3 regions of the Paenibacillus chartarius genome follow, and region 3 is predicted to be linked to each of the others. Evidence: riboswitches for the same ligand, from Rfam matches in the RefSeq annotation. Region 3 holds a riboswitch; each other region holds the start of a gene.
The links. A riboswitch is a leader RNA that binds a small molecule or an ion and turns the genes downstream of it on or off. The one in region 3 is predicted to bind cyclic di-AMP.

Region 1 (10,117 bases), on a different contig from region 3:
GTGGCCACCAATTCGATTTCGACAAGAACATCCCGCGGCAATCGCGCGACCTCTACCGTCGAACGAGCGGGTTTATGGTCGCCAAAGTACGAAGCGTATATTTCATTCAGCTCGGCGAACTGCCCCATGTCCTTCAGGAACACGGTTGCCTTGACGACTTGCTGCAAGGAGGAGCCCGCTTCGGCCAACACCGCCTGCAAATTCCGGAATACTTGATGCGCCTGCTCCTTGATGCCGCCCTCGACGAGCTGACCGCTTGCATCCAGCGGGATTTGACCCGACGTGAACACCAGATTTCCCGCCTTGATCGCTTGCGAATAAGGGCCGATCGCCGCCGGCGCACCTGTTGTTGCAATGATTTCCAAACTCATCGTGTTATCCCTCTTTCTCGTCAAAATAATTACCGGGGAATACCCCGACCTGCTTCGTCTTCGGGTCAACGGCCGTCATCCGCGCCAGCGACACATAATTGTCGACAAGACGCTCCTCCGCTTCCGTCGATTCCACGAACACGCCGATCCCTTTCACCGTCGCGTTAAATTCCTGCAGCAGATCGATCATGCCGCGCACGGTGCCGCCGACCCTCATGAAGTCGTCAATAATCAGCACCCTCGACTCTTCCTTTAGCGCACGCTTTGCGAGCGACATCGTCTGGATTCGCTTATTGGAGCCGGATACATAGTTGATGCTGACTGCCGAGCCTTCCGTTACCTTGGCATCGCGGCGTACGAGCACGACCGGCAAATTCATGAACGATGCCGTCGCGTAAGCGAGCGGAATGCCCTTCGTCTCTACGGTCATAACCACATCGACATCCTCGTCGGCGAACGCCGTCGCGAACGTCTTGCCGAGATCCTGAATAATCGACGGCTGGCCTAGCAGATCCGTCATATAGAGGAAGCCGCCCGGCAGAACGCGCTCCGTCTGCTGCAGCTGGGCGCACAACCCTTCGACAAGGCGCAGCGATGCCGCCTTGGTCATTTTCGGGGTAAAGCGGACCCCTCCCGCAGCACCCGCCAGCGTTTGGAGCTCGCCGAGCCCCTCATCTTCAAAAACTTCCTTAATAATAGCCAAATCCTCGCTGATCGAAGACTTGGCAGAGTTGTATTGGTCTGCGAACGTAGTCAGCGGGATGAGGACATGGGGGCGAAATAACAAATATTGCGTCATTTCTACCAGCCTGGCGCTGCGTTTTAACTTTTTCATGAGGTTCACCCCGCATAATCCGAATATTATACAGAAAATATACCATTTTTATACGCTTTTATTCAAGCAAGTCGATGCAAATTATATTGACATACACTTTACATCTAGTTTACATAGGATTAAGTCACAGGAAACTCCCGCTAATGCCGCTCCTGCAGCCTTGCTGTAAATAACATCCGAACCTTAAACCCCCAGCCAACATCTCGCCAAATAAAGGAGATTTGGAATTAGATCCATTTTTAGGTGAAGTATTGCTGTTAGACTGCACATTCTCAGATGCACCCCGAGTCGATGCCGCGTTGAACCTGCTGTTCCGATGGGCCCTTCTCCGGATTGAAAGCCTCTATATATACGTAATTTCGTTCAAAATGATAAAGATCCATGCACACTTCGTCGAACTTGTGTGAAAGTTCGATCAAAGAATCGGGGAGCCGTAACGTATACATCGGAATTGCAGCGAAAAGAGCGAACACCATAGAATGCACCATTATGTAACCGCTCGCGTCATTTTTCCCAAAATGCCCCCAGCCTGCACTGCCGTCCGCTCCATGGGATATTCCCATTATGCCAACAGATGCACATGATCCCAGAAACAATATGACTTGTCACTTCCCCGGCAGCAAGCGGAAACAGCCTTTGCCCCGCTTATACGCGTGCCTTTCCCGGCGAAACATAAGCCGCCCTATGAAGCCAAGCGATATAAGCCCTGATTATTTAAAGCAAAAAGCCCCGTTCAGCTTCTCAGCCGACCGGAGCTCCCCCGCCCAAACTACACCATGAATTTAACCTCTACATCAGCATGCGAACCGCGTACACTTCCTTGCAGAAGCCGCGCAGGCCGTTATAGACACGGGACACCTTCGCTTCTTTGGAAATGAGTCCGAATACCGTCGGACCGCTGCCCGACATCAGCACGCCGTCGGCGCCCAGCCGCTGCATGCATTCCTTCACGTGCTGCACTTCCGGATACAGTGACAAGGTCACGTCCTCGAGGACGTTGCCCAAATTGGCGCACATCGCGTCAAAATCCTTCCGCACAATCGCCTCGACCATCGCCGGAATGGAAGGATGCTTCGGGATCGCCGCCGCATTCAACTTCCCGTATACCTCCGACGTAGAGACGTTAATGGGAGGCTTGGCCAGCACAACCCAGCACTGCGGCGGGGAAGGGATCACCTCCAGCTTCTCGCCTCTACCGCGCGCGACGGCCGTCCCGCCTGTGACACAGAATGGAACATCCGACCCCAGCTCGGCTCCAAGCACCTTAAGCTCCTCCGTGGAAATGCCGAGTCCCCACAGCCGGTTCAGTCCGCGAAGCGCCGCCGCCGCGTCGCTGCTGCCTCCCGCCAGCCCGGCCGCCACCGGGATTTTCTTATCTAAATGAATATAAACGCCCTTCTTGACGTCATACCGATCTTTGATCAGCTTCGCTGCCTGGAAAGCCAAATTTTTCTCGTCAAGCGGTATGTAACCGGCCTGGCTGGAGATAATGATCGTGTCCCGGGGAAGCTCTTGCAGCTCGAGACGATCCGCGAGATCCACCATCGTCATGATCATCTCGACCTCGTGATATCCGTCGTCCCGCTTCCGAAGCACATCGAGGGATAAATTAATCTTAGCCGGGGCTTTCTCATAAATCTTCAACTGCGGTACACCCACCTTCAACGCTTATGCCGTTAGACTATTATAGCAAAAGCGCACAAGAAAAGCTAAAGCCCGCGGGCTTTAGCTTAATTCAGAAGCTGCTGCTGATTGTAGTAGGAATCGGGCATCGCCGCCGCAGCCTGGAACGGATAGGTCGGGATAAAGCCTTGTCCGCGCGAGTAAGCATATCCTGGAGCTTGCGGCGGTTGCGGGCTCGGAACCTGGTAGGCGGGGCGCTGAGGAACGGCTTGGTACCCCTGCTGCTGCTGCGCATACCCTCCCGCATATCCTGCTTGCGGATTAACCGCCGGCGCACCGTAGGTATTACGCTGCTGCATGGACGGCGGCTGCTGCTGTAAGCCCGCTTGCTGCTGCGGGTACCCGTAGGCCGGCTGTGCATAATCTTGCGGCGCACGGCTTGTCTGGTAATCTTTGGCAAGCTTCTCTTCGGCAATCTGGATCGCCCGCTTGACCATGTTGCCTGCATCCTTCGTCCGTATGCCTTCCCAGCCTTCACGCATCACCGTTTCATAGAAGCCAAGGTCCTTCGCCAGCTCATATTTGAACTCTTCCGACATGACGCCTCTTCTGCGACTCATGGGAACTCCCCTCCTCTATGCCAAAATGTAACCCTAGTGTGTCCATCCGGGATGCCGCTCATGCAAATGCAAATTCCGATAGCATGCCGCAGCACACAAAAAAACCCCGCAGCCTTTAGGCCCGAGGTCGCAATGGTCTCTATGTTAATGCTGGATGTAGGTGATGCGAACTTCTCCGTCGTTGTTACAGACCGTTACTTCTACGGATTCCGTTAAAATATCCGCATAGCTGTATGACACCCGCTTAAATGCATGCTGTTCCTGATCCAGCTTGACAATGAACACGGAAGGGTACGTTTCCTCCAAAACGCCGGATCTCTCAACCGTCTTGCGACGTCCGCCGTTCGCTCTCAACATAATCTTCTGCCCGACATGGGGCTCGAGGCTGCGCTTGATCTCGAGCAGCGCATTTTTCGCCATTGCGTCTACCACCTCTTTCCATTTCGATTATAGCTCGTTCGACGAGTTATGTCAAATTGGGCCAAAAATTATATCACCCTAACAATTACATTGTCAACGGTCAAATTCACTAATTTTTGTTACCCCGTACTTATCCTTTGTTAATTGTCAAACTTTATGCAGAGGCGCGCACGGAAAAAGCCAGACTTCCGGACAGCATTCGCCACGCCGCCCCCCGCCGGCCCGGCGACAGCAAAAAGAGCGGCCCCCGCAAAGGAGCCGCCCCAAGTACTGCAATATTTGTTGACCGGCAGGATTACACCGCACCTTCCCCAGTCGCAGCCGCGTGCATAATGCCGGGCAGACCGACGCGAAACGTCCCGCGGGTTTCCACACCACCTAGACCGTCAAGCCCGCTGACCGTCATCGACACGATGTCCGTCATCGACACGGTGTCCTTAATCGAGGTGTACGCAACCTTCGCCGCAATGCAAAGCGGATCCAACGCATGGATCAGCACACGGCCCGGCGAAGAGGCAAAATTCGCCCCGGCCTGCAGCAGCGCCTCGAAATGCGATTGGCAGGCTCCGGCCACGATCGTAAGGTTATCCCGGTTGCGGTCATACTGCCGCGCAGCCGTTACTGCATGAACGAAATTCAGCGAATTTTTATAGCTGCTAAGACTATGCATATCATTTTTGCGGTTCTTTAAGATACCGTCGTGCCCGGTAATGACGACAATGTCCGGCCGAATCTGCGGAAGCAGGCGGTAAAGCGCATTCGCCATTTCCGATTCCGGGACAAAGAACCCTTCCGCCGGCACCCTCAGCTCGCCGTATAACGTCATGCTTTTGCGCAGGTACGAAGCATCGCCGTCCAGATGGAGCACCTTCCCCGGCACTTCAAAGTACGAATTCGGCTTTTTGCCCGCTCCCGAAGTGCCCGAAGAAGATGGATTCCGCTGCTGAATGCTGGCCCGCACCAGCTCCCAGCGCTGTAGAGCGCCCTGCACTAACGGCGCGGCGGTATGTGGGTAACGAAACGGCTCGGTAGGTTCGACGACGGCCAAATCCGACAGCGGGGAGTCGGCGAGCAGCCGATAATCGACGCCGCGCAGCACGGCTCGCCTCGCTTCCAGCTGGTGGATCCGGAAGATGATGTCTCCGCCGTATGATTTTCTCGTCACCAGATCTCCTTGCTTCATCGCAAATCGCCTCCTCCGCTATTGTATGGCGGGCGATCGTGATTGGTGCCCATCCGCGCCGTAAAGAAAAAGAACCGGCGGGTTCAATCACCCATCGGTTCTCGCAGCAAGCCGCAGATGCGCATGAAGCGCGTCGCTAAGCAGCGCGTACTCGGCCATGGAGAGCGTCTCCCCGCGCCGGGACGGCTCAATGCCGCAGCTGTGCAGTACGGTTTCGAGCTCAGCCTTGTTTTCTTTGCTGAAATACCTGGCCGCCAAATTGTTGTAAATCGTCTTCCGCCGCTGCACGAACGATGCCTGCACGACGTCGAAGAAGAACGCCTCGTCCACCGTTTGGACGGGAGGCTCCTTGCGAACCTTCAAGCGGATGACGGCGGAATCGACATTCGGCTGCGGAATGAACACGGTGTGCGGGACGATCGTGACCAGCTCCGGCTCGCAATAGTACTGCACCGCAATGCTGAGGGAGCCGTAATCTTTGCCCCCCGGCTTCGCCGCCATGCGTTCCGCCACTTCCTTCTGAATCATGACGACGATGTTCTCAAGCGGCAGCCTGTCCTCCAGCAGCTTCATGATGATCGGAGTGGTGATGTAGTAGGGGAGGTTCGCGACGACGCTGACCCCCGACACCCCTGCAAACCTTTCCGCGAACAGCTGCTTCATATCGACCTGCAGCACATCGCCATGAACGACGGCGGCGTTCGGGTACGGCTCGAGCGTTTCTTCCAGAATCGGCAGCAGGCGCTGATCGATCTCAATGGCCACGACGCGTCCCGCTTGCTTAGCAAGCTGCTGCGTCAAGGCGCCGATGCCGGGTCCGATCTCGATCGCCCCTTTGGATTCGTCCAGCTCCGCAGCGCCGACAATCCGGTTCAGCACATTTTGATCGATCAGGAAATTTTGCCCTAGACTCTTCTTTAATTTGATGCCGTGCCGTTTCAGGACGTCGTTCGTTCGTTTGGGCGAAGCAATATCTTCATGTAGGGAGTTTGGGTTCATCGATAGGTTCCGTCCTTTGACAGCTGTAGATGATGTTTCGAAAATTGTACCTGATCCGCCTGCAACATTCCACCTTGCACTAACGTCTGAAACATTGACGAAAGCTTCACGGAGGACTCAGCAGCGCGACGGCTGAAGCGAACTCCTCTCGCGTAATGCGGAAAGCCGCACAGCGGCGGTGGAACTGCTTGCCGTTGCAGTAGCCGATCCCCAGCGTGTTGCCCACGGCAAGCCTGCGCGCCGCGGCGTCGGGATGCACCAGCAGCCCGGCATCCATCAGATCGGTCCACGTCACTTCCGCCTCGCCGATGTCGGCATATTCGGTACGAACCGTGTCCAGCGCACGTCTTATCGCCTCCGGGGAAGCGTTCTCGACACCGATGTCCCCCTTGTGCTCCGCAAGCTCCTGCGGCAGAAACGCATGCTTGCAGCCCGGCACTTTGGCCGATATGATCTTGCGGATGCGTTCTCCGGCATGATCCGGATCCGTAAACACGATGACGCCCCGGCGCTCCTTGGCCAGCGCAATCCGGCGCAGCACGTCCTTTCCGATGGCGGACCCGCCGGTCTCGATTGTATCCGCTTTGACAGCTCGCTTGATGGCGGCAGTATCATCCTTGCCCTCAACGACAATAATTTCCTGAATCACACGCAGCTCTCCCGTTCTTACTCTCGGCCATCATACCGTTCGTACTTCCCTATGCAGAGAAAAAGAAGAGGATATCCTCTTCTTCTCCAGCTTCTGTATGTGCAACTCCGGATACTTTGTAGTATGCCCAGAGCCGATTATGCTCAATCCTCAGATGGCTTCTTCGGACCGATGACGTACACCGTGTATCCGTACTTGGTGCCGAAGCGATTCGCGTAGCTTTCGTTCTCGAAATAAACATCAATTTTATTGCCCTTCACAGCACTGCCGATATCTTCGGCCCGGCGGAAACCGATGCCGTCGATGTATACCCACCAGCCGAGCGGAATGACCTTCGGATCAACAGCGATCGTACGGCCTTCCGTTACTGTAGTACCCGTGTATGTCTTGCCGTAGCCCGGACTGTCGGTGTCTTTCCCGGTCGAGGCGACGCCCGCCGAGTAAGCGGTCAGCGACACGTTGTTCAACACTTGCTTGTAATTAAACGTCTTGCCGCTCTTCGAGACGGCATCGACATCCGGCGAGCTCGCCGACAGCACCGTTACCGGCGCCTTCGTGCCAACCGCCACGACCTTGTTCACTTTCTCCTGGGCGACTTCCAGGTTGACGACATTCTCGGCAACAAGGACGCCATCCTCATATACCTTCTCCATCGTCTTGGTCAGTACGCCTTCCTTGCCTTCCTGCACAACCTTCTCTTTACCCTTGAGGATCGTAGAATCATTCTTCTTCTCCGTTTCGAAAGCGATCGCTTCGTTCACTTCCGCAATCTCTTTCTTCACGCGAATGACCTGCACCGACGCATCCTCGCTGATGCCGGTTTCCAGCGGCGGAACGACTTTATCCAGCTCGCCGAGCGCAATATTCAATTCCTGTAATGCACTTTGTACCGTCTTGCCTGTGGTGAATACAGTTTTCGTCTCTCCGTCAGCAGTCAATCGGATCGGTTTCGCATGGTCGATCGTGATCTTCATGCCGTCCGTCAGCTTTGCGCCGAGGTCGGCGGATACGCGATCGTGCGCTCCGATCGTAATGGCTTGTTCATCCAGTAGGCGTTGCAGGACAAATGCTCGAGTTTTCACCTGTTGTTCCTGTCCATTCACTACTACGGATACGCTCTTGGTAGCCGTACCGTACAACAACACCAAAAACATGAAAGTAATCGCGCATGACAGTAAGGATAATGTCATAGTTAGACGCAAGTTTTCATGCTTCCATCGCAATGCGAAGGTCATGCTGGATGATCGCTTTACATGGGTTTCCGCGCTTGGAAAAGTTCCCACTTCTTCGGTCCTCCTTCAAAGCCCCGCCGTCGAGTGTTACGCATGATCAAAATGACGTGACTAAGGTTTAATGGTTAATGCGTTCTGTCTGACCATCGATATCGTGTGAGCGGCAAATCACCTCCCATGATACGATTGTACGAGCAGCGCCCTCCCATGATGCCAAAGTGCTTGAAGACAACAAAAAAAGGCCGCCAGAGAAGAGGACGTCTTCCCCGTGGTCTTTAGTTAATTGTCAATAATGGAAGTTGACAATAAGACACGACAAAGGTTACCTCTCTAAACACGCTTACGAGGTTAGCTGACGGATTCGGACGCTAGAGTCGCCCTACCTCGGACTTGCGTAACTAAGCCCTTGGATTCACCCCGAAACAACAACCCGGTTCCCCCGTTTTCCTTGCGGAAATTAAGCGATTGGTAAATTGGTATTTTTTTAAGTTATTATGAAAGTAGTTTACGTCCGATTAAAGCAACTGTAAAGCTAACCGCAATACCAAAATCGGCTTAATTGCGGCGTTTTTCCCAACAAAAGTTCACTTTATCGCTTAATTCCTACGTTTCTCGTCCGTATACATTCATTTTTGTGAATTGGGTTACAAAGGCGGAGGAAATTAGGCAAAAAAAGGAGCATATCCATGATCCCGATCCTACAAATCGACCGGCTTTACGGCGGATATTTGCCCGCGAAGCCGGTCCTGCAAGATTTGCAGATCACCGTCCAGCCCGGCGAAATGGTCGGCTTGCTCGGTCTGAACGGAGCCGGCAAGAGCACGACGATCAAGCACATCCTCGGCCTCCTGCTGCCGCAGAAGGGCGAAGTCCGCGTCGCCGGCCGGACGCTGCAGGAAGATCCGCTCGGTTACCGCGCCGCCTTCGCTTACGTGCCCGAAACGCCGGAGCTCTACGATGAATTGACGGTCCGCGAGCACCTGGAGCTGACGGCCATGGCTTACGGCTTGACCGGCGAGCAGCTGCATTCGCGGATGGAGCGCCTGCTGACCGAGTTCAACATGACGGACAAGCTGGGCAGCCTCCCGATCCAGCTCTCCAAAGGAATGAAGCAGAAGGTCATGATCATGAATGCGTTCCTGGTCGAGCCTGCCTTATATGTAATCGACGAGCCCTTCCTCGGGCTCGATCCGCTCGCCATGCGTTCCCTGCTTGAGCTTATGGTGGAGCGCAAGCGCCGTGGAGCCAGCCTGCTCATTTCCTCTCATATTCTGTCGACGATCGAGCCTTACTGCGACAAATTTGTCGTACTTCAGCGCGGTCGAATCGTGGCGTCCGGCGACATGGCGGCGCTGCGCCGAACGGCCGGCTGCAAGAGCGACGCCGCGCTGGACGACGTCTTCTATGAGCTGATCAAGGAGGACCGCCGCTGATGTCTCTGTCGAAACCTGAAGTGACGGCGGGGCGAACCGCAGGGCAGCTTTGGCGACGCCGTTTTACAAGCTTCGTGCAGGAGTCGCTGACGTATTGGCGCGACGTTGCGCGCGGCGGCTTCGTCCTCGTGCTCGTTGCGGCGGTAATCGGGGGCGCTTATGAATATGGCAGCGTGCTGCGTCGGCTGCCGGACGATTTTCCGGACTTATGGGTCGTTATGCTCATCCTGGCACCCGCATTGACGTTCGGCGGCGTCCGCACGCTGCTCAAGCCGGCGGACCGCGTGTTCCTGGTGCCGATGGAAGGCAGGCTCGGACCGTATTTTCGCGGGGCTTTCCGGTACAGCTTCATTGTGCAAGCCGGCAAAACGCTCGCCGCATTGACGCTGATTTGGCCGCTCTATGTCCATTTTCACCCAGGAGTGCAGCCGCTGGCGGGAGCGCTGGCCACTGCGCTTGCAGTGAAGGCCGGCCACTTGTATGCCGACTGGCAGGAAATGCGCCTCGTCAGCCTTCGTCGCCGGACTGCGCTCGTCTGGTTTCGTTTGGCCGCTGCGGCCGTGTGTGTCTGGGCATGGTTCCGATATGGTCTGGGCTGGGGCTGGTTGTCCGTAGGGATAACTGTCATGCTCTGGGCATTTCTTCTATATAATAGTAGATTATTTACGGTCGGCTGGGATCGGCTGCTGCAGCGCGAAGCGGCCCAGCGCAAACGGCTGTACCGCTGGTTCCGCTGGTTCACCGACGTGCCC
Region 2 (10,117 bases), on a different contig from region 3:
AGATAGCGGCCCGCTTCGTCGGTTATGGCGATGAACGGGGTGCCGTTCTCGGCGTATAGTTTTACGGAAATACCGGCAAGCGGCGCTCCGAGCGGATCGTACACGGCCCCGGTTACGGAGCCGGCGTTCTTGACGAGCGGAGCTTGCACCAGTTCGTTAACGCCCGGTACGACGATCACCGTCGTGACGAGCGGCGCATACCCGCTGCGCTCTGCGCGAAGCGTGTACGTGCCGGGCGGAATGCCTTCGAAGCGGGCGATGCCTGCGGCATCCGTAATCACCGAAAAGTGGAGGTCGCCGTTCATCAGCGATACGTAGGCTCCTTCAAGATGCAAGGCGCCGTCCCCGACATGCACCGGCAGCGAACCCGTTGCAGCCGGAATAGGCTGCAGCTGAAGCGTGCCGAAATTATACCCGCTGCTTGTTAACGTAATGCCGGTGAGGGACCGCGTTTCGTAACCCGCTGCTTGTACGGTCAGGCCGATGGCGCCCGTCGGAACGTGTTCCAAGATAAAGAAACCGCTCGCGTCGGTGAAAGCCGAATACGTCGTGCCGGTTACCGTTACCTGCGCTTCGGCGATCGGCAGCCCTACGTCGGAATTGACGTAACCGATCAGGGTTGCAGTGCTGGACGCAGGCTTAATCAGGCGGACCGTCGCTGCTGCTGCCATAGCATTCGCTTTTACGGTTACGGATGTAGAACCGGTGCCGTACACGGCGCTTTGTACGGATATCGTGTGCTCGCCCGCAGGCACGTTCGTCAAGATGTACCGTCCCGCTGCGTCGCTCATGCCGGTGATCGTCTGCGTGCCCGCCTGAATGGTTGCGATCGCACCGTATACAGGGGCCATCTCTTCCGTGTAGACGGTTCCAGTTACGGAGCCGAACGAGGGGATGCGCAGCGTGTCGAAACGGACGCTTTGACCGGCAAATACGGTAAATAACGGCGAGCTGACCGAATTGAAGCCGTCCTTGCCGATTTGAAGCACACCGTTCAGCGTCACCGGGACATCCTCCAGCGTGAACGCACCGGCGGAATCCGTCATCGTCTGCACCCTGTCGCTCAGGGCGACGGTCGCGCCCGCTACCGGGCTGCCATTATCATCCACGACCGTACCGTAAAGCGTACCGAATTGCTGTACCTGCTCGAGCTGCTCCGGCTGCATCTGAGTCATCAGCATTTGAAAATCGGCCGCATCGATGACGTTGTCCCGGTTGAGGTCAAGGTCCGAGGAACCGCTATGAATCGCTTTGACTATATCGTCTATATGTACTCCGTCATGTCCGGGGTCCAGGTTCACGGATGCCAGTGCCGACACCGGAATAGCGGTCGTCAGCAGACAAGCGCTTAACAGCAATTTCAACTTGCGCAATATGATCGATACCCCCTGACATCTAGGAAAATTCAACTATTTCGATCATAGCACATCGACAGCAATCGCTCTACAACTAATGCCTTAGACCTATGTGTTAAAAGCTGGAAATAAAAGAAAGCCCCGATGCATCGGCTCACGCCAAGGCCATTCGGGGCAATCGTTTGCTAGAGAAGCTTCTCAATCTTACTGTACATCTGTCGTCAGCTGGGTGTAAAGCTCGTCCCACAGCACGCGTCGTGCGGAGACATACCGCTTCTTATAGTAGGAATCGCTAAGAGCTGTCTTGATGACGCCCTTATCGGTAGCGGAGTGAACGAAGTAACCGTCCCCTACATAGATGCCTACATGCGAAATGCCCTTGCCGCTGGTGTTGAAGAATACGAGGTCACCTGCGCGCAGATCGTCTTGGGATACCCAGTAGCCTTCTTCGTTCTGAGCCGCAGAGTTGTGAGGCAGCTCAATGCCGAACTGGTTGAAGACATATGCGGTAAACCCGGAGCAATCGAAGCCGCTGGTGGTTGTACCGGCCCACTTGTACGGTGTCCCCATCAGACCCGCGATCGTTTTGTTCATCGGGGTTTCTGCGGAAGCGCTACCGACCTGGAACGTGAACAGCACAACGAAACTGAGCAGTAAAACGACAGCCTTCTTCAATTGAGGAGCTCCTTCCACTGCCTACGAGGTTAGCTGGAGGGTTCGGTCGAAGGTATGCCCTATGATCCCTACGAGCCTGAGTCATAGACTCAGTCGCGAAATCAATTCACCCGTGAAGACTGGTTCCCCCGTTTTCCGCGGACCGCGGAAATTCGGCAATTATTGGGTTATTTTTTGTCCAGACTACGTATTCGTCAAAAACCACAATATTCCTCCTATAAAACTTATATATTCGAAAAAAAATTGCAAGGTTCCCATAGTCGGTGAAAAGGGCGCTTGGAAAGTGCGTCGAATGGGTGTGGGAAAAATCATTTCCCTATGCCGTTGGTATAGGCTGGGCTGACAGCGACGGCAATTGTATACGATGGTTTGATGGATTTTCAAGTTTATGTCGAAATCCAAAGGGTAAATGTAGATTATTGCCGAATGGTGTGGATCAATGCATATCATTTCAGACATCAGGAGGTAGAGTTATGCAATGTAGAAAGGCAACGCAGCGGTTCACATCCGCTCTATTGGCCGTTGTTCTGGTATTGTCCGCTTTTTGCGGAGCAAGGACCGTCAAGGCGGACCCCACTTCGAGCCCGATGACGATAGGGGTCGAGGCTAACGGCAGCACGTCGGTCAAACAGGGAGACGAGGTCGTGCTTAGCGTAAAAGCCGATCATTTGGATGCGTTCGACAATCAAGAGAATATCGTTCAGATGCGGTTCATTATTTCCTTTGATAATCGGGTGTTTGAGGGCGAATCTTTCGCAACGCGAAACGACAATTTAAATCGTTACGAATACACGGCCCCAGGCTCCTACGTGCCTAACGGCAGTGTGTTTAATAGCGTAAACAAGACGGTTAGCCCGCCGATTGTCGTCAACCAGGGAGGGCCTACCGAAGGAAACCTGGTTTTCGAAATTCAAGCCGAGAACGGCGAAATGTTCGAATCGAGTCTGACGGCCGGCGGTGCCATCGAGCTGCTGAAGGTGAAGCTGAAGGTAAGGGACGATGCACCCCTGAATGACGTCTCCATACCTACCAGTGTTGAAGTCAAGAAAGATGACTTGATGGTAAAAGTTTATGGCACCGACGGCACGGACGGATGGGCATATATGAACGAATTTGATGGGAGTTATTTCGGCGACGGTAATGTAGTTACCTATGGGATAGCGATGTCCGACGCGTCGGTGCTGGCTTCGGACAAGACGGCACTGGACATCGATTACAGGTCGAATGCCGACAAGGAGCACGTCGTGTCCGATATAGGCCTGCCCTCGGCCCAAGGCACAACGAGCATTACGTGGTCAAGCAGCGATACGGATGTCGTTTCCGACACCGGCACAGTGACTCGTCCCGCCTATGGCTCAGGCAATGCTGCCGTAACGCTGACAGCGAATCTGACTTACGGCACGGCGACCGATTCGAAGGAGTTCCAAGTGGTGGTGCTGGAAGCGGAGCAGACTTCGACTCCGGTAACCTTCTCGAGCTTAACGCCGCTGACGGATATGCTGTCGCTGGATGTAGGGGACTCGGTTACACATGATGTGTATGCTACCTACAGTGACCTCTCCAAGGTGAAGCTCACCGGAGCGGGGTACGCGGTATGGACATCCGACGACACTACGGTTGCTTTGGTGAATGACGGTGTCATCACGGCGATGAAGACAGGCGATACGGTCGTCTCCGCGACGTACAATGGCGTTACGGCAACTGTAAATGTGTCGGTGCCGAAGCGATTTTCGGATATGATCGTCTCGGCGGGGAAGACCGGCTTGCTCACGGATGAGACGACTCAGCTGGCGGTAAAATGGACCTACACGAACGCTCCGGATGAAGTGAAGACGTCCGAAGTATCGGAATGGTCGTCGTCGGACACTGCGGTAGCGACGGTCTCATCTACAGGACTTGTTACTGCCAAGGGCGCGGGTACGGCACAAATTTCGGCAACGGTCGGCGCACGTACGAATTTCGTTACGGTGACTGTGTCGGAGCCGAAGCAATTTTCCGATATGATCGTCTCGGCGGGGAAGACCGGCTTGCTCACGGATGAGACGACTCAGCTGGCGGTAAAATGGACCTACACGAACGCCCCGGATGAAGTGAAGACGTCCGAAGTATCGGAATGGTCGTCGTCGGACACTGCGGTAGCGACGGTCTCATCTACAGGACTTGTTACCGCCAAGGGTGCGGGTACGGCACAAATTTCGGCAACGGTCGGCGCACGTACGAATTTCGTTACGGTGATTGTAGCGCCTGCGGGTACCTTCTCGAGCTTAACGCCGCTGACGGATACGCTGACGATGGAGGTAGGGGACTCGGTTACCCATAATGTGCATGCTATCTATAGTGATCTCTCCAAGGTGAAGCTGACCGGAGCGGGGTACGCGGTATGGACGTCTGGCGACACTACGGTTGCTATGGTGAATGACGGTGTCATTACAGCGTTGAAGACAGGCGACACGGTCGTCTCGGCAACGTACAATGGCGTTACGGCAACTGTGAATGTGTCGGTGCCGAAGCATTTTTCCGATATGATCGTCTCGGCGGGGAAGACAGGCTTACTCGTGGATGAAACGACTCAGCTTTCTGTAAAATGGACATACTCGAACGCTCCGGAAGAGGTGAAGACGTCCGAAGTCACGGAATGGTCGTCGTCGGACACTGGGGTAGCGACAGTCTCTTCTACAGGGCTTGTTACTGCCAAGGGTGCGGGTACGGCGCATATTTCGGCAACGGTTGGCGGACGTACGAATTTCGTTACGGTGACTGTGACGACGGCTGGTTCAGAACCAGAACCGACACCGGAACCGACACCGGAACCGACACCGGAACCGACACCGGAACCGACACCGGAACCGACACCGGAACCGACACCGGAACCAACACCGGAACCGACACCGCAACCATCTGCACCGGTAGCTGAAAAGCCTGCCGAATCTGTCCCGGAACCGGCTAAACCAGAACCGCAGCCGGAAGATGTGTTCGTCAGCAGCGTTGTAAAGGCTGACAACAACGTGGTGAAAAATATCGAAGCCAAAATCGAAGAAGCACGACAGTCCAAGCCGGCACCGGCGCCTACGGACACCAAAGGACATTGGGCGGAGAAGACAATCGATACGTTCGTTAAGCTGAATGTCATTCAAGGCTACACGGACGGTACGGCGAAGCCAAACGCATCGATTACACGGGCTGAATTCGCCGTCATTATTTCCCGCGTGTTCGATATTCATGGCGGCGCGAATGCGGCGGCTAGCCTCAACGATGTAGCGGACCATTGGGCCCAGGACGCGATCCGCAAGCTGGCCGAAGCCGGAGTCATCGGGGGCTATGGCGACGGTACGTTCCGTCCGGACAAGACGATTTCGCGTGAAGAAATGGTCATCATTTTGTCGCGCATCGTCAACATGAACAAGGTCGCAAAGCCCGCGGCAGCTGTGGCATTCGGCGACATCGGCGACTCCTACGCGAAGGAAGAGATTCGAGAAGCGGCGTCCGCCGGCATTATCAGCGGAAACGGCAGCGGAGCATTCGAGCCGAAAAGCAATTCCACGCGTGCGGAAGCGCTGACGGTGATTCTGAACACGCTCAATCTGAACCCGACGATCAAGACGATGTTGGATGAACTGAAGTAAAAATACGAAAGAGTCAGTGCGCGATGCGCATCTGACTCTTTTTCTATAAGTGCTGGCAGGGGAAATTCCGCTTAGCCGCAACTTTAACCCACGGAACCCACGATGCCGAAACCTACCATGCCGGAACCTACCGGGGCCCAGCCCAACACCGGCCCTAATCAACCCAAACGCCTCGGCGCCAAAGCTGTCTATGCCTTCGCTTTATCGTGCCACAGCGCATGCTGCGAGGCGATGCCCCACAGCTTGAAGAGCATTCGGAGGAGCGGGTAAAGCTGATGAATGATCAGAGCGGCGAGGCCGGCCCACACATAAGAGACAGTTGCGGCCACAATGCCGAAGAGAAGTGCTATGACGCCGACCGCCAAGGCGATGAGGACGACGCGGTGCACGTTGCCGAGCCAGCACAACAGCGTCGGCATCATCCGTACACCGGCGGCGCGGCCGAATTGCACGTACATGAACAGCAGCTGCAGCAGGAACACATATAGCAAATACCCTCCGGCATAAGGGAGCAAAGCAAGCAGCATACGGTCGGATAAAAAGTGAGCTTCGTACAGCGAGCCGACGATGCCGAACAGCCACGGCAGCGGAGCGGCGATCAACACGGTGAGGATCGCGTAGTACAGGAAGTAAATTCCGCCCAGCTCCTTGATGCCTCGGAAAAACCGGTACCCCGCGTTCAGATCTCTCCGCTCCAGCGAATAGAAGACGGCGGCGTTAAGCAGCGGCGTGACGATCATGCGTAACGCGAGAAGCACGGCGAACGTCCACAAGTAAGGCTCGATCAAATCGGTCTTCGTGAGGCGAAAATGGCTCTCCGCATAAAACAGCTGCCCGGCGCCGGAAGGCAGCCCCTCCCCGGGGTAACGGTGAAGCAGCGGCGTCAGAAGCGACGATACGTAGCGGTACAAAATAAATCCCCACAGCAGCTCGTAGACGAACAAGCACACCAAGGCGAAGGGCTGGCGCAGAGCGCTGTTCAGCCCCGAACGAATCCAATTCATCATGCTCCGTTCACCTCCTCACCATGCGATCCAGCGCAGCACAGCTTCGACGAGCTGAGTCGCGCCGAGATTCCAGCGAACGCTCCATACCGGATCAATGGAGGTCCGCAAGTAATTGTTGATATGCCGGTTCTCCAGCACCAGCTGATGCGACGGGTCGATCATGACCCAATCGACCGGCGCGGCGGAGCTGACCTTCAGATCGGTCTGCTGGCCCTTGCCGTCCCAGACGAGGTCGGCCGCGCGGCCGTCGGTGAAGTGCACGTGAATCGGCACAGCCGGGGTCGTTCCGCCATGACGGCGCAGTACGATGGTGTTGTCGTAAGCATTCGCACCGCCCAGTCCGGTCGGTTTCGAGACGACGGCGTCGACGCTGTAGTCGGTCATTAGCCCGCCGTACACGTATTGGTCGAAGAAATCGTCCCACTTGGCCTTCGTCACTTCCTCGAGCACAGTCTGGAAGTCTTGGGTCGACGGGTGCTTGAATTTCCAGCGCTGGAAATACGTCTTCAGCACGCGATCCATCTGATCTTTGCCGATCTGCTTCTCGATCGCGGTCAGCACCAGCTTGGCGCGTGTGTATACGTTGTCGGCATAGACGTCGTGATCCGGGTACTCCCAAGCGTTTTCCTTCAGAGCCGCAGGCGTCGTGATGTAGCTCGATTGGATCGGCAGATTGGAGACCGACCCGTATTCGCTGGCCATCAGATTGTCTTCGGCATAAGAGGTAAAGCCTTCGTCGAGCCATGCTTCCTCGAACTCGTTCGAGGCGACCATGCCGTACCAGTATTGGTGACCGATCTCATGGACGACGACGCGCTCGAGCTCCAGATCGGGCTCTTCCTTGCCGGCGGCCCAAGACGTAATGAGCGTCGGATACTCCATCCCGCCGGCGCCGTTTCCGCCCTCCGGCGGGACGACGATGGAGAGCGTCGAGTACGGATACGGACCGTACCACGAGCTGTAGCGGGCGAGCGCCTTCTTGGCCGCCGTCATGTAGCGGGCCTTGAAGGCGTCGTGAGCGGGATCGAGGTACAGCTTGATTTTGACGCCGGGTACGCCGGTTGTGGAGTAGGGCTCTTCGTAATATTTAAAATGGGGCGATGCCGCCCAGCCGAAGTCATGCACGTCGTCGGCGTAAAACTGATACGTCTTGACGGCTCCGTCGTCGACCGCGGGCTTCGTCGGAAAGCCGGTTGCCGCGACCGTGTAAGCGGAAGGCACTTTGATGCGCACGTCGTAGATGCCGAAATTCGAGTAAAACTCGCTGTTGCCGTGATACTGGTGCAGGTTCCAACCGTCGGCGCTGCGGCCGCGCGTACCCGCGGTTTCGTAGGCGGCGAGCTTCGGGAACCATTGGCCCGCCATGACGAAATCGTCGACATAGCCCATCCGGGCGAAGACGGACGGAAGCTTGACGAGGAACTCGGTGCGCAGCGTGACGGATTGTCCAGGTCCTACGGGCTTCGGCAGCTTAACCTGAAGCAGCGTGCGGTCGTCCTTGTTGCCGTCGTCCGGCTGTACGTACCGCATGCGGGAAGACAGATCGGTGCCGTCCTCGGTGCGGATCGTCTGCAGGTCGATGCGGCCGAAGGAGTCGGATTTGGCTTTGTCGCCGCGCAGCTGGCCGCCGGATTCGCGCATGAACGTCGTCTTCCTCGACTCGAAGGCGTTCGCATACAGATGCAGATACACCTCCTGCACCGGCTGCGACCCCGGGTTGCGCCAGGTGACGCTCTGGCTGCCCTTCAGCTCCTTCGTTTCCGCGGCCAGCTCTACGTTCATGTGGTACTCGACGATCCGGTCGCTCAGCACTTCCGTTTTCGGTACCGGCGCCGGCGACGAGGGCGGGGCGGAAGGCTGCTCGGCGACGGGCTCCGAGCTGTCTTGCTGTGTCGGTATGGAGGTATGGCGGGAAGGGGACTGCTGCATCGCGTACTCGGACAGTCCGGCTATGCCGCCGGCTGCCAGCAGGAGCAAAAGCCAGTGGACGGCTTTGCGCCGTGTGGTTGTGATCATCCTATTCACCCCGTTGACAAGCATCTACGTCATGTATATGTCGGGGCTCGTTCGATTATTTCCGGCTTGGACAAATATCGCGGACATTCATATGATTTTCATACAACGAGGAAGGGTTTGGCAGATTGCTTGTCAAATAGTTGTAGGGAGGATAGATGAAGGAGTCGGATATGGAACATGCAGCTTCGGATATGGCTGGACGGCTGGTCCTGGTATAAAAAATGGCTGATGGCGCTCAGCGTGCTGGCTTTTGCCTGCTCGACGTTTCTGTACTGGACGCCCCCCGGCACGTTCATAAGGGAAAAACTGGCGGAGACGGTCATCATGACGCAGCATCGGTGGTACGCTTGGGTGCTCGTCGGCGGCGACGAGCGGGAGCGGATGGTGCAGGCGCTTTGGACGCGAATCGAGGAGATGGGAGAGGCGGAGCAGCAGTTCGATATGGTCACCGTCACGCCCCGCCAGACACGCAGCAAGGAAGAGCTCATTCGGGTGGAGGATATTTCGGGCTCGGGCTACAAGGGGAAAATGATGTGGGTCTACGACCCGACGAGCATCCGCATGGTCGTACCGGCCAAGCCGGGGATGGGCGAGCGCATCACGGAAATGGTAGAGCGGACGGGCGCCGTAGCGGGGGTCAACGCCGGCGGGTTTGACGATCCGGACGGGCTCGGCAACGGGTTCGCCCCGATCGGGATGATCGTCTCGGATTCGGAGCTGCTGTATGACGGCGGCGGGGGCAAACAGCCGATCGTCGGTTTTACGGCGGAAGGCAAGCTGGTCGTCGGCAATTACACGATCGAGGAGCTGCGGTCGCTGCAGGTGAAGGAGGCGGCGTCGTTTTACCCGCGGGTCATTCTGGACGGCAAGCCGCTCATAACGAGCGGGGACGGCGGAACGGGCAAGCAGCCGCGGACGGCGGTCGGCCAGAAGGCGGACGGGACGGTCATCTTCATCGTCATCGACGGACGCCAGGCGAACTGGAGTATCGGCGCTACACTGCGCGAAGTGCAGGATTTGTTTCTGGCGCAGGGCGTGATCAATGCAGGGTTTCTGGACGGCGGCGCTTCGTCCGAGCTTGTCGTAGGCGGCGAGCTCGTGACAAGGCCGTCGAGCCGGTATGGCGAGCGGCGGCTGCCGTCGGCGTTCCTCGTGTTCGACGATCCGGACTCGGTCGTCGTCACGAACCCGTGGGCCGGGCTCGCCAAGATCGACCCGGGCGGCGCGGCCTCGCATCCGGAGTTCCAGGAGGAGCTCCGGAGGCAGCGCGAGCAGGCGGCGCGCAATCCCGCGCCGAAGGCGGAAGCCCCCGCGGGCTCGGCGGGGGGCGATGGGGCCCCCGGCGCCACGGGCGCGGGGGCGGGCAAGGGCGGCAGCACCGTGACGTCGGGGACGTACGGTGCGGACGGGCCGCCGGCGGGCGCTGCGCAGCAGCCCGCTG
Region 3 (10,117 bases):
CTCCTCTTTATCGATGCCCAGCACCTCGTAACCAAGGTTCATCAGTTCTTTTGCCAGCGACTTGCCGAAGCGGCCCAGTCCGATAACGGCATATTGTACAGGTTTCATCTCTCTTGATCTCCTTTATCCGATCGTGATTTTGCCTTCCGGGTACCGGTACATCTCTTTTTCCGGCTTCGGCTGTAAGGCGTATGCAAGCGTCAACGGGCCCAAACGTCCGGCGAACATCGTTAATGCAATCATTACTCTGCCGAAATCAGTCAAATCCGGCGTGAGCCCCATGGTGAGTCCAACCGTACCGAACGCTGACGTCACCTCAAACAATATTTTCAGAAAATGATACGGCTCCGTCGTCGACAGGATCATCGATACGAAAGTGACCATAAAAAGTGCGAGCAGCGTCATCGTCGTCGCCTTCATAATCCGGTTCTGATTGAGTCTGTTGCGGTATACCACAATGTCTTCCTTGCCGCGAATCATGGAAATCATCGCTGCGACGAGAACGGTGAACGTCGTCGTCTTGATGCCGCCCCCCGTCGACCCCGGCGAAGCGCCGATAAACATGAGAATAATCGTGAAGAACAGCGTCGCTTGACGCATTCCGCCGATGTCCAGCGTATTGGCCCCGGCCGTACGCGGCGTAACGGACTGGAAGAACGCCGACAAGATTTTGCCGTGAAGCGGCAGCGGACCCATTGTCCGCGGATTCGTATATTCGAAGATGAACACGATCACCGCACCGGCTACGATCAGGAATGCCGTCATGCTAAGCACGACTTTGGCGTGCAGCGACAGCTTCTTGCATTTGCGGTACTCGACCACTTCGGAGATGACCATGAATCCGAGACCGCCGAGAATGATGAGCGCACAAGCCGTAAAATTAATAACGAAGTCGTTCGCATACAAGGTTAAGCTCGTGAACGGCGTGCCGGAAATTTGCCCGAACAGGTCGAAGCCGGCGTTGTTGAACATGGAGACGGCGTGAAACATTCCGAAGTAGAGCGCTTGCCCGAACGGCATATCGAACGACCAGCGAATCGTGAAAATAACGGCCGCTATGCCTTCGATCGTCAGCGAATACAGAATGACTTTCCGGAACAGCCGCACGACCCCATCCATAGAGCCGTGGTTCATCGCTTCCTGCAGCAGCAGTCTTTCCTTTAGAGAAATGCGTCTGCCTGTCAGGAAGAAGATCAGCGTCGCCATACTCATAAAGCCGAGTCCGCCGATTTGAATGAGGGAGATAATGACGATTTGGCCGAAGATCGACCAATGCAAACTCGTATCCACAACGACAAGACCAGTTACGCAAGTCGCCGATGTACTCGTAAACAAGGCGTCGATGAACGGCGTCATGCGTCCGTCTGTCGATGAAACGGGGAGCATGAGCAGTAGAGCCCCCAGCAAAATAATGCCCGCGAAACCGAGAACCAATATTTGCGGGGGGGTTAAGTTCCACAATGTAAATTTTCTTGGCATTCAAGTGCTCCTTCTCGGCATGAGCGTAAAAAAGACAAAAAAAAGGACACTGGAAGCCCAATGCCGCATAGGTTCCCGTGTGAAGCCTACGAGGTTAGCTGACGGATTCGGACACACTGGCTGCCCTATTCGCCTGACAATTGGCCCGGTCGGATTCGTGCACAAATCCTCGCTGCCGCTGCGGCGAAATTCACCCCTGAAAATCATGGTTCCCCCGTTTTCCATTGGAAATTCGGCTTTACATTCAATTGATTTGAATTATAGTCCTATTTCATTCGCAGTACAAAGCCGTTTTTCCGCGATAGTGGGGGATTTTGACAGGTGTTTAGCGGCAATGAAAGAACGGAAGCATTGTTTTCATTCGAAATGATGCTCTTTACCCGTGTTTTCTTTCATTTTCATCTTCTTCATTCGCTTATGTCACCTGATTATGGTAATTTTAATATATCAACTTGGGGACGGAGGAAGGGACGATGAAGCTGTTTTTCAACCGAAATTTACTGCTGCTCGCCGCGCTTGGCGTATTTTTGTATGGAGCCGTCATCGGAATTTCAAGCTGGCTCAAGCCGGGAGAGGCCGGGACGGAGAAGCCAGTCGTCAGCAAGCGGGAGGCGGCTGAAGCGGCGCTTGCGTTCGCCCGCGAACGGTTTGGCGTCGGGGAAGCGGACACTTTCGTTACGTACCGGACGCACCAGCTTCGCAGTACGTATCTGGAGCGCAAAACATTGGCCGATACCTACGAGAAGAAGTATGGGGACAAATACCCGATCGAGTATTTTACGGTAGAAATTCGCAGCAAGTCCGGGGATCAGCATCGCTTCATCGATGTGAATTATACGAATAAACAAATTTTGGGCTGGGCGGTTGCCGATGATGTGCTGGACGCTCGCCTGAAAGCAAATCCGGATCGAACGAAAAGCGAAACCGTCGCCTCCGCGGAGCTGAAACGACTGGGCTATGATCCTGGCGACTTTACACTCATGAGCCGTACGGATCAGCGCGCGACGCTGTTCCTGTTCGAGAGCAAGTCGGTTGCGATCGGCGACGCCAAGCTGCAACTGGAGATCGATGCCGATGAGCGGGAGGTGTTCGGCTTCTCCCCGGTGTTCGTGGTGCCTCAGGAGCATATCGACTGGAAGGCCTCGCAGGATTGGCAGGCGTCCTTGATGACATGGGTTTCTCTCGGCTTCATGTTTTTGATGGCCGTCGCCGGATTTATTTATGCGATCGTGTACCGCAAACAGATCTCCTTCGCGCGCGGAGCGCTGCTGACGCTCATTTACGCGGTGTTCTATTGCACGAATAACTTGAATATGTTCCCGGCGTTCAAAGCGGAGTCGGGGACGGCCGCTTCACAATTGGACATCATTGCGATTTCGATCTTCATGAATTTCGTTACGCTGCTGCTGACGATCGGCGTGTACGTCTCTTTCGTCTCGGGCGCCGAGCTGTGGCGCCGTACGGGCTGGAATCCGTGGCCGCGCTGGCGGGAGGCTGCGTTCGGGGCTGAAGTGTGGGTGTCGATGGGACGCGGGTATTTAATCTGTTTGTTTATACTCGGAGTTCAGCAGGTGCTGTTTTTTGTAGCGGAACACGGCTTCGGCATATGGGCTGTCGCCGACGCTTCGAACTCTCCGCTAAATATGCTTGTGCCCAGCTTGTTTCCGCTGCTTGCCTGGTGCGCCGCCATCTCGGAGGAAGCGACGTTCCGGCTGTTCGGGATCGCCTTCTTCGAGCGGATCGTCCGCTGGCGGTTTGCCGCCGTGCTGCTGCCCAGCATAATTTGGGCGGCGAGCCATACGCAGTATCCGATTTATCCCGTATACACGCGGCTGGTTGAGGTGACGATCCTTGGGATCATTTTCGGCTATGTATTTTTGAAATACGGATTTATGACGGTGATGTTCGCGCACGCGACGATGGACCTGCTGCTCATGGGGCTCGATTTGCTCGTCACGGGCAGCGGAGCGGATATCGGCTGGGGCTTGTTCCATATGGCGAGCCCGCTGCTTATTGCCGCGGTGCTGGCTTGGCTGCACGGCCGTTCGCAGCGCCGCCGGCGGCCCGGTATTCTGGAGGCGGACGGCAGCGGTGCGGCGGCGGGTTGACGGTTTGGCTGCGGTAAGAGGACAGTTCTTGCATGGCCTGCCGTTGTGCCGGCAGTGTGCCGGAGAGACGCGCGATAAGCGCAGGAGCCGGACAGCAGCTGGTCGCTGACCAAGTAACATAACCAAATTGAGCTGCGTGAATCAACGAGGGCCGGTTCCCATAGGACCGGCCCTCGTTTTGCCGCTATGCTCACAATGTCTTCGACCGCTTCGTCAATACGCCGTCTCTTGGCCGCTTGGAAATAACGCAGTTCGAGCCGATCAAACGGACGTGTTACGTCTCTGAAACCGGCTCCGAGCCCGAATCCGAGCCCTGCTCCATAGCCGGTGCGACAGCGGTCAGCCCATCTTCGAAAGCGCCTTCTGCTCCTTCTGCTGCGCCATCCCCATCCGCCTCCGGTCCGCGCAGGGCGGCGATAATATCCCGCGCCAGCTTGTCGCCGATACCGATACCGCGGAAGTCGTCGACCGACGCTTCGCGCATCCGCTTCACGGAGCCAAAATGCTTCAGCAGCAGCTTGCGCCGCTTCTCACCGATACCGGGGATCGCATCAAGCTGCGAGACGATCATCGATTTTGCGCGCGTTTCGCGGTGGAACGTGATGGCAAAGCGGTGCACCTCTTCCTGAATGCGCTGCAGCAAGTAAAATTCCTGCGAGTCCCGGCGCAGCGGTACGACCTCCGGCGGATCGCCGGCCATAAGCTGTGCCGTCTTATGCTTCGCATCCTTGACCAGTCCGCACACCGGAATGTACAAGCCAAGCTCGTTCTCCAGCACATCGACGGCCGCCGATATTTGGCCTCTGCCGCCGTCCACGACGACGAGATCGGGCGGCTCCAGCCCTTCCTTGAGCACCCGCTCATAGCGGCGGCGAATGACCTCGCGCATAGTTTCGTAGTCGTCAGGCCCTTGCACCGTGCGCACCTTGTATTTCCGGTACTCCTTCTTGTCCGGCTTGCCGTCCGTAAACACGACCATCGCCGACACCGGGTCGGCGCCCTGAATGTTGGAGTTGTCGAACGCTTCGATGCGGCGTACAGGACCGATGCCGAGCCATTCGCCAAGCGACTCGACCGCCTTGACGGTACGCTCCTCGTCCCGCTCCAGCATGCGGAACTTCTCTTCGAGCGCAACGCGGGCGTTCTCCCGGGCCATGTGCGTCATTTGTTTCTTTAGGCCCCGCTGCGGAAAATGCACCTTCAGCTTCAGCCAGCTCTCCAGCGCCTGCTTCACATCCCGGTCCTCGGCCGTCGGAGCTGCATCGTCCGCCGCAGCCGAGCCGTTCTCCACGGCCGAAGCCGTGTCGGCTTCGTAGACCGCCGCCGCTTCCGCCGCCAGCAGGGCGCCTCCCTTATCGGCATCCGCTGCCGCAGGGTCCGGCGCATTGGCGGCCCCTTCCGCCTTGCCGGCAGCAGCCTCGGCCGCCGCCGGCATCGACGAGCTCGGCAGCACGATCTCCTTCGGCAGCGCCGGGTTCTCGCTGTAATATTGCGTGACGAACGACAAAAAGTCCTCATACTCGTCCCCGTAATACGGGAATAAGGTGACGTGCCGCTCGATCATTTTGCCGGAACGCATGTACAATATTTGCACGCACATCCAGCCCTTGTCGACGGCGTAGCCGAATACGTCGCGATCGACCGCATCCGTCGTCGTAATCTTCTGCTTCTCCATCAGCGCGTCAATGTGCTGAATTTGGTCGCGAAGCTCCTTCGCCCGCTCGAAATTCAGCTCCTCCGCCGCCGCGAGCATCCGTTCCTCCAGCTCATTGCGAATCGCATCGTGCCCGCCGTTCAAGAACCGGGAAATCTCGTTCACCATCTTCTCGTTCTGTTCCCGAGTCACCTCATATTCGCAAGGCGCCAAGCACTGTCCCAAATGATAGTACAAACACACTTTGTCGGGCAGCACCTTGCACTTGCGCAGCGGGTATAGGCGGTCAAGCAGCTTCTTCGTCTGCTGTGCCGCAAACGCATTCGGATACGGGCCGAAATATTTGCCCTTATCTTTCACGACGCGCCGCGTCACCTCCAGCCGGGGCTGCTCTTCGTGCGTGATTTTAATATACGGAAATGACTTGTCGTCCTTCAGCAGCACGTTGTAACGCGGATGATACTGCTTGATCAAGTTGCATTCCAGAATCAAAGCCTCCATGTTGGAAGCCGTTACGATATATTCGAAATCGGCGATCTCCATGACAAGCCGCTGCGTCTTCGCCCCATGACTCCCGGTAAAATACGACCGGACGCGGTTTTTCAGCACCTTCGCCTTCCCTACGTAAATGATCGTACCCTCGCGGTTTTTCATCAAATAGCAGCCCGGCTTATCCGGAAGCAGCGCCAGCTTGCTGCGGATCAACTCGGAATATTCCTTGGATGCCAACGTACGTTCCCCCTCTCCCCAAAAAAAGACCACAACAAAAAAGCTCTTTTTCCCAGTCTAGCAGAAAAAGAGCTTTCGATCACGCGGCAATCGTTACCGCTTATTGGTGGCGGGATACGACGTTCTTTAGCGCGTCCTTGGACTGGAAGCCGACCACTTTGTCAACCGGCTGGCCGTCCTTGAACACGATCAGCGTCGGAATCGACATGACGCCGAAACGGCTGGCCGATTCCGGATTGTCGTCAACGTTGACCTTCGCGATCTTCAGGTTCGTAACTTCTTTATCGAGTTCTTCGAGAACCGGTGCGATCATTTTGCAAGGTCCGCACCAAGGCGCCCAGAAGTCAACAAGTACAGTGCCGGTAGATTCTACTTCGTTCTTAAAGCTTTCGTCCGTAACGTTCACGATAGCCATTGTAATTCCTCCTTATCGGTTGTCAACATGTAAAGTATACCACAGCACCTGCGGTTTTCAACCGGACTCGCCCGATGTGAATTGCTGGGTAACCTGCTCGTGCTTGATGACGTCGATGCGTTCGATCAGGTTCGACCGGATCTCGCTCAGCTGATGCAGCTGCCGGTCGATCTCGGCGAGCTTCTGCTCATACATCGGCAAAATTTCCTCGCAGAACGCCTCTTTCTTTTTCATCACGCAGTTCAGAAACCCTTCAATTTCATCCGTCGAGAAGCCCAGCCGTAAGTAAAACTGGATCGTATTTACGCGTTCGATGGCGGTGGCGTTGAACACCCGGTAGCCGTTCTCTTCCCGGTCGGGAACGAGCAGCCCTTTCGCCTCGTAATAGCGCAGCGACCGTAAGCTGACTCCGGTCACCCGCGACAATTCGCCGATTCTCATTCGTTCGTTCGCCTCCATCGCCGCTATATTTTCGATCCGTAGCTGTATTATAAACCCTGACACTAATGTCAAGGTCAACACTTTTTTATTAACTTATCAAAAATGAGTGAGTGTGTCCACCGCGCCATGCCCGTCTGACTCTGCATATATTGTTTGCACAATTGTCACTTTCCCACCCTTTACAAGTTTCGCGCAACTTGGGTATACTAAAGCGTAGCTATGCAAGTACGTTAGGAGGTCCCACTCATGAGCGAGCAACAATATCATCCCGAGCTGCACGTGTACGAAGAGGAACGCAACGACCTGATCGATGTAGCGGTGGGTTTCGGCGGCTTCTTTGGCGTTCTGTTCCTGATCGCACTCGTGGCTACGATCGTGTCCCTTCTCATGAAGTAAGCCACGCTTAACGGCCGAAAGCCTTTCCTTCCATCCTGGACGGAAAGGCTTTTTAGTTTCGATTGAGAGAGTATCCCGATCATGCTCCAGCCAACCATGGCAAAAAAGCCCCCCGCAAGCTGCGAAGGGCAAAAGCTATGAAGGCCTCAGAGCAGCTACACACCGCGTTTATTGTACCCATTCACCGTCACGACCTCGACGAAAGGCCGTACCCGATCCATGAGCCGCAGCCCTTTATGCTCTTCTTCTCCGTCCTTGTTCGTAAAGCTGAAATGCTTCTCCAGCCCGTTCAAGTCGTAGTTCGACGTGAAGAACGTCGGCTTCCGGTTCATCCGGTAGTTAAGGATCGCCCCGATCACATGATCGCGCAGCCACGGGTTGAGGTTCTCCGCGCCGATATCGTCGAAAACGAGCAGATCGGTTTCCTTTAGCAGCTCGATCGTCTCGCGCAGCTTCTGATTGTCGTTGAACATCCCTTTCAGATCCTCGGCAAAATCCGGCATATACACGATCGCACCCGTCATCCCCACCTTGGCCAGCTGGTACAGCATGTAGCACATGAGGAACGTCTTACCGGTACCGAACGAGCCGGTCAAGTACAGCCCCTTCGGCTGCAGTCCCTGCTCCGTAGTCCGGTCTATATAACGTGTAATCAAACCGACTGCTTCCGCCCGTTCCAGATCCTTCTTCATCAAATCGGAAAACGAATGATCTTCAAACAGTGCCTTCTCATCGATATGAAATGTCCGAATGCGTCCTCGAATGGCCTGCTCCAGCTCATAGGCGACGAACTTCTTGCACGCTACCCGCTCCTCATGAACATAAGGCCGGTCGCCGATCATCTCCGCCGACAGCATCGTGTAGTGTCCGGTCAAATCGTTCGGGCACCGCTCCAATCCGGGACAGCTTGAGCACACTTTGTGCTCCTTGACGTACTGGTACAAGCTGTTCATATTGATCTTGATCGTATGGTCATCGACAAACGGATATTTGGCGCGAAATTTCTTGACGAGCGGGTCGGCCAGCATGAGCTGCACCCGCTCCTCCGCCTGCCGCAGCATGGACTGGTTCGGCATCTGCTTTAATATATGAGATAACGATTCCATATCCGGCCCCCCTATGAATTGCGGTTGGTTTTGTTATTGAACTTCTTATCCAGCTTCTCCGCCTCGCGCAGAAGCTCCTCCAGCCGCTCAGGAGATACGGCCGTGCCCTGTCCGTTCTTCACGACCGGGATTTGCGGCTTCGCCTTGCCGGCCGCTCCTGCGCCGCCTGCGCTTCGGCCGCGTCCGCGCCCTCCGGCCGAAGCCGCCTTGTCCTTCTCCTCCAGCTTCTGCTTGAGCGTCAGACGTTCGCGAACGTAGTCCACAGCCTGCTCGTAGGTTTCGATCTTCTTATGCATCATGTCAGACGCCACGTTCTCCACCGACAAATACGTGAACGAACGCCGTGTATCGATATTAAACAAATGAATAAGTACATTGATAACTTTATCGGGAAACTTGTAATTTAAATTAATTTTCTCGAAAATATCCAGCAAATTGTCCGGCACGTTCCCTCGCGGGAAAAACAGCTTCAGCACATTCGTATACGACTCGTTGCGGAGCATATAATTGTACTGGTTCCGGTCGCAATAGCCCTGCAGTTTGGCCGGGACGTCCAGCGAATACTGCCACTCGACGGAGCGCTCGCCCGCACCGCCGTCCGCACCGTCCGCCGAAGCATCGGCCTCCGTCTCCTCCGACGCCGACCGTTCCAGACGTGTCAATGCCCGCTCCCGGTACTCGTCTTGCTTCAGCCGCTGCCTGTACACGAGATTGGCCTTATGCTGCAGCGTATCGACATTCAAGCTTCCGTCCTCGTGGAATACGCCCACCTCGTCGAGAAGCCGCCGCACATCGATTTCATCGAGATGATATTTCTTCGCGACGAAATTAATCTCGGCCAGCATCTCCGGCACGTGCTTCAGCTGCTCCACGAACGGGCGGTTCTCCGAGAAGCGCGGAAAATTGTTAATGATATCGGTATAATCGAGCACCTTCGCGGCAAGCATCGGCTTCACTTCCGCCTGCCGGGCGACCGCCGTCTGCTGCAGGCCCTCCTCCAGCTCGAAGTCGATCGCCCCGGCGTACAGCTGATACAGCTCCATGAAGGAGACGGATAATTGTTCCTCATTCGCCCCGGCAAGCTCAGCGGGCTCGTCCGCCAGCAGCTCCTCGCGCAGCGACAGTACGAGGTGACGGCCGATTTTGTCGCGCAGCAGCATTGTCAGGTGCTGATTTCGAAAAAATTCGACAGGCCCCAGCGGCGCAAACAAGCGGTATTCATATACGTACTCCTCGGAGGCCGCTATGTATTTGCGGTACGTATGCAGCAGTCCTACCGCCTCCAAACGCGACGTCTGCTCGAGCCACTCGGTTCTTCCGGCCTCGCCTTCGGCCCCTGTCAGCAGAAACAACCTGCGGTGCTGCTCCAGCGGCGAGAAGCCGATCCGATCCGCCGGCAGCTGCTTGCTCAGCGTCAAATACAAGCCGATCGCGCCCGCGCCGATCATCGGCTGATAGGCGTTCGTCAGCATTTTATGATCCAGGGAACTCAGCGAGAAGCCCCGGTACACCAAATAGCGGTGACGCTCCGTAAAATGATGTAAGTTTGTCACCTGCACGTGCTCATCCATCCCCATCCGTCCGAAAGTATCGGTATCCCATTTTACCACATAAACCGACAGCGCGGGACACCCATCTTTCTCCTCTGCGACAATGAAAACGCCCCTCGAATCGGCCGATCCGGGGGCGAAGAAGGAAGGACGGATGTCTTTTTAAAACATCTTGAAGCCCTTTTGCCGCAGCGTCTTGATCGCCGAACCGCTCAAGATCGCCCCGATCAGGCCTCCGA

Region 1: another riboswitch for cyclic di-AMP. It lies ahead of ACFFK0_RS27470 (resuscitation-promoting factor); the one in region 3 lies ahead of ACFFK0_RS02390 (TrkH family potassium uptake protein).
Region 2: another riboswitch for cyclic di-AMP. It lies ahead of ACFFK0_RS24210 (C40 family peptidase); the one in region 3 lies ahead of ACFFK0_RS02390 (TrkH family potassium uptake protein).

The regions. Positions count from the first base shown of each region.
Region 1 covers NZ_JBHLWN010000110.1:42,669-52,785, forward strand. Annotated here, with positions in the region: gene ACFFK0_RS27430 (RidA family protein) at 1-371, opposite strand, end outside; gene purR (pur operon repressor) at 376-1,206, opposite strand; gene ispE (4-(cytidine 5'-diphospho)-2-C-methyl-D-erythritol kinase) at 1,996-2,850, opposite strand; partial or broken gene ACFFK0_RS27445 (small, acid-soluble spore protein, alpha/beta type) at 3,273-3,449, opposite strand; gene veg (biofilm formation stimulator Veg) at 3,594-3,869, opposite strand; gene yabG (sporulation peptidase YabG) at 4,165-5,052, opposite strand; gene rsmA (16S rRNA (adenine(1518)-N(6)/adenine(1519)-N(6))-dimethyltransferase RsmA) at 5,140-6,051, opposite strand; gene rnmV (ribonuclease M5) at 6,158-6,700, opposite strand; gene ACFFK0_RS27470 (resuscitation-promoting factor) at 6,844-7,935, opposite strand; cyclic di-AMP (ydaO/yuaA leader) riboswitch at 8,254-8,406, opposite strand; gene ACFFK0_RS27475 (ABC transporter ATP-binding protein) at 8,619-9,365, shown strand; gene ACFFK0_RS27480 (ABC transporter permease) at 9,365-10,117, shown strand, end outside.
Region 2 covers NZ_JBHLWN010000098.1:40,423-50,539, reverse strand. Annotated here, with positions in the region: gene ACFFK0_RS24215 (carboxypeptidase regulatory-like domain-containing protein) at 1-1,373, opposite strand, end outside; gene ACFFK0_RS24210 (C40 family peptidase) at 1,560-2,030, opposite strand; cyclic di-AMP (ydaO/yuaA leader) riboswitch at 2,034-2,198, opposite strand; gene ACFFK0_RS24205 (Ig-like domain-containing protein) at 2,504-5,653, shown strand; gene ACFFK0_RS24200 (hypothetical protein) at 5,842-6,660, opposite strand; gene ACFFK0_RS24195 (M1 family metallopeptidase) at 6,676-8,676, opposite strand; gene ACFFK0_RS24190 (phosphodiester glycosidase family protein) at 8,854-10,117, shown strand, end outside.
Region 3 covers NZ_JBHLWN010000014.1:93,157-103,273, forward strand. Annotated here, with positions in the region: gene ACFFK0_RS02385 (potassium channel family protein) at 1-108, opposite strand, end outside; gene ACFFK0_RS02390 (TrkH family potassium uptake protein) at 124-1,479, opposite strand; cyclic di-AMP (ydaO/yuaA leader) riboswitch at 1,548-1,727, opposite strand; gene ACFFK0_RS02395 (CPBP family intramembrane glutamic endopeptidase) at 1,953-3,587, shown strand; gene uvrC (excinuclease ABC subunit UvrC) at 3,862-5,970, opposite strand; gene trxA (thioredoxin) at 6,071-6,385, opposite strand; gene ACFFK0_RS02410 (MerR family transcriptional regulator) at 6,443-6,826, opposite strand; gene ACFFK0_RS02415 (YqzM family protein) at 7,073-7,222, shown strand; gene dnaI (primosomal protein DnaI) at 7,378-8,328, opposite strand; gene ACFFK0_RS02425 (replication initiation and membrane attachment family protein) at 8,340-9,881, opposite strand; gene ACFFK0_RS02430 (YuiB family protein) at 10,041-10,117, opposite strand, start outside.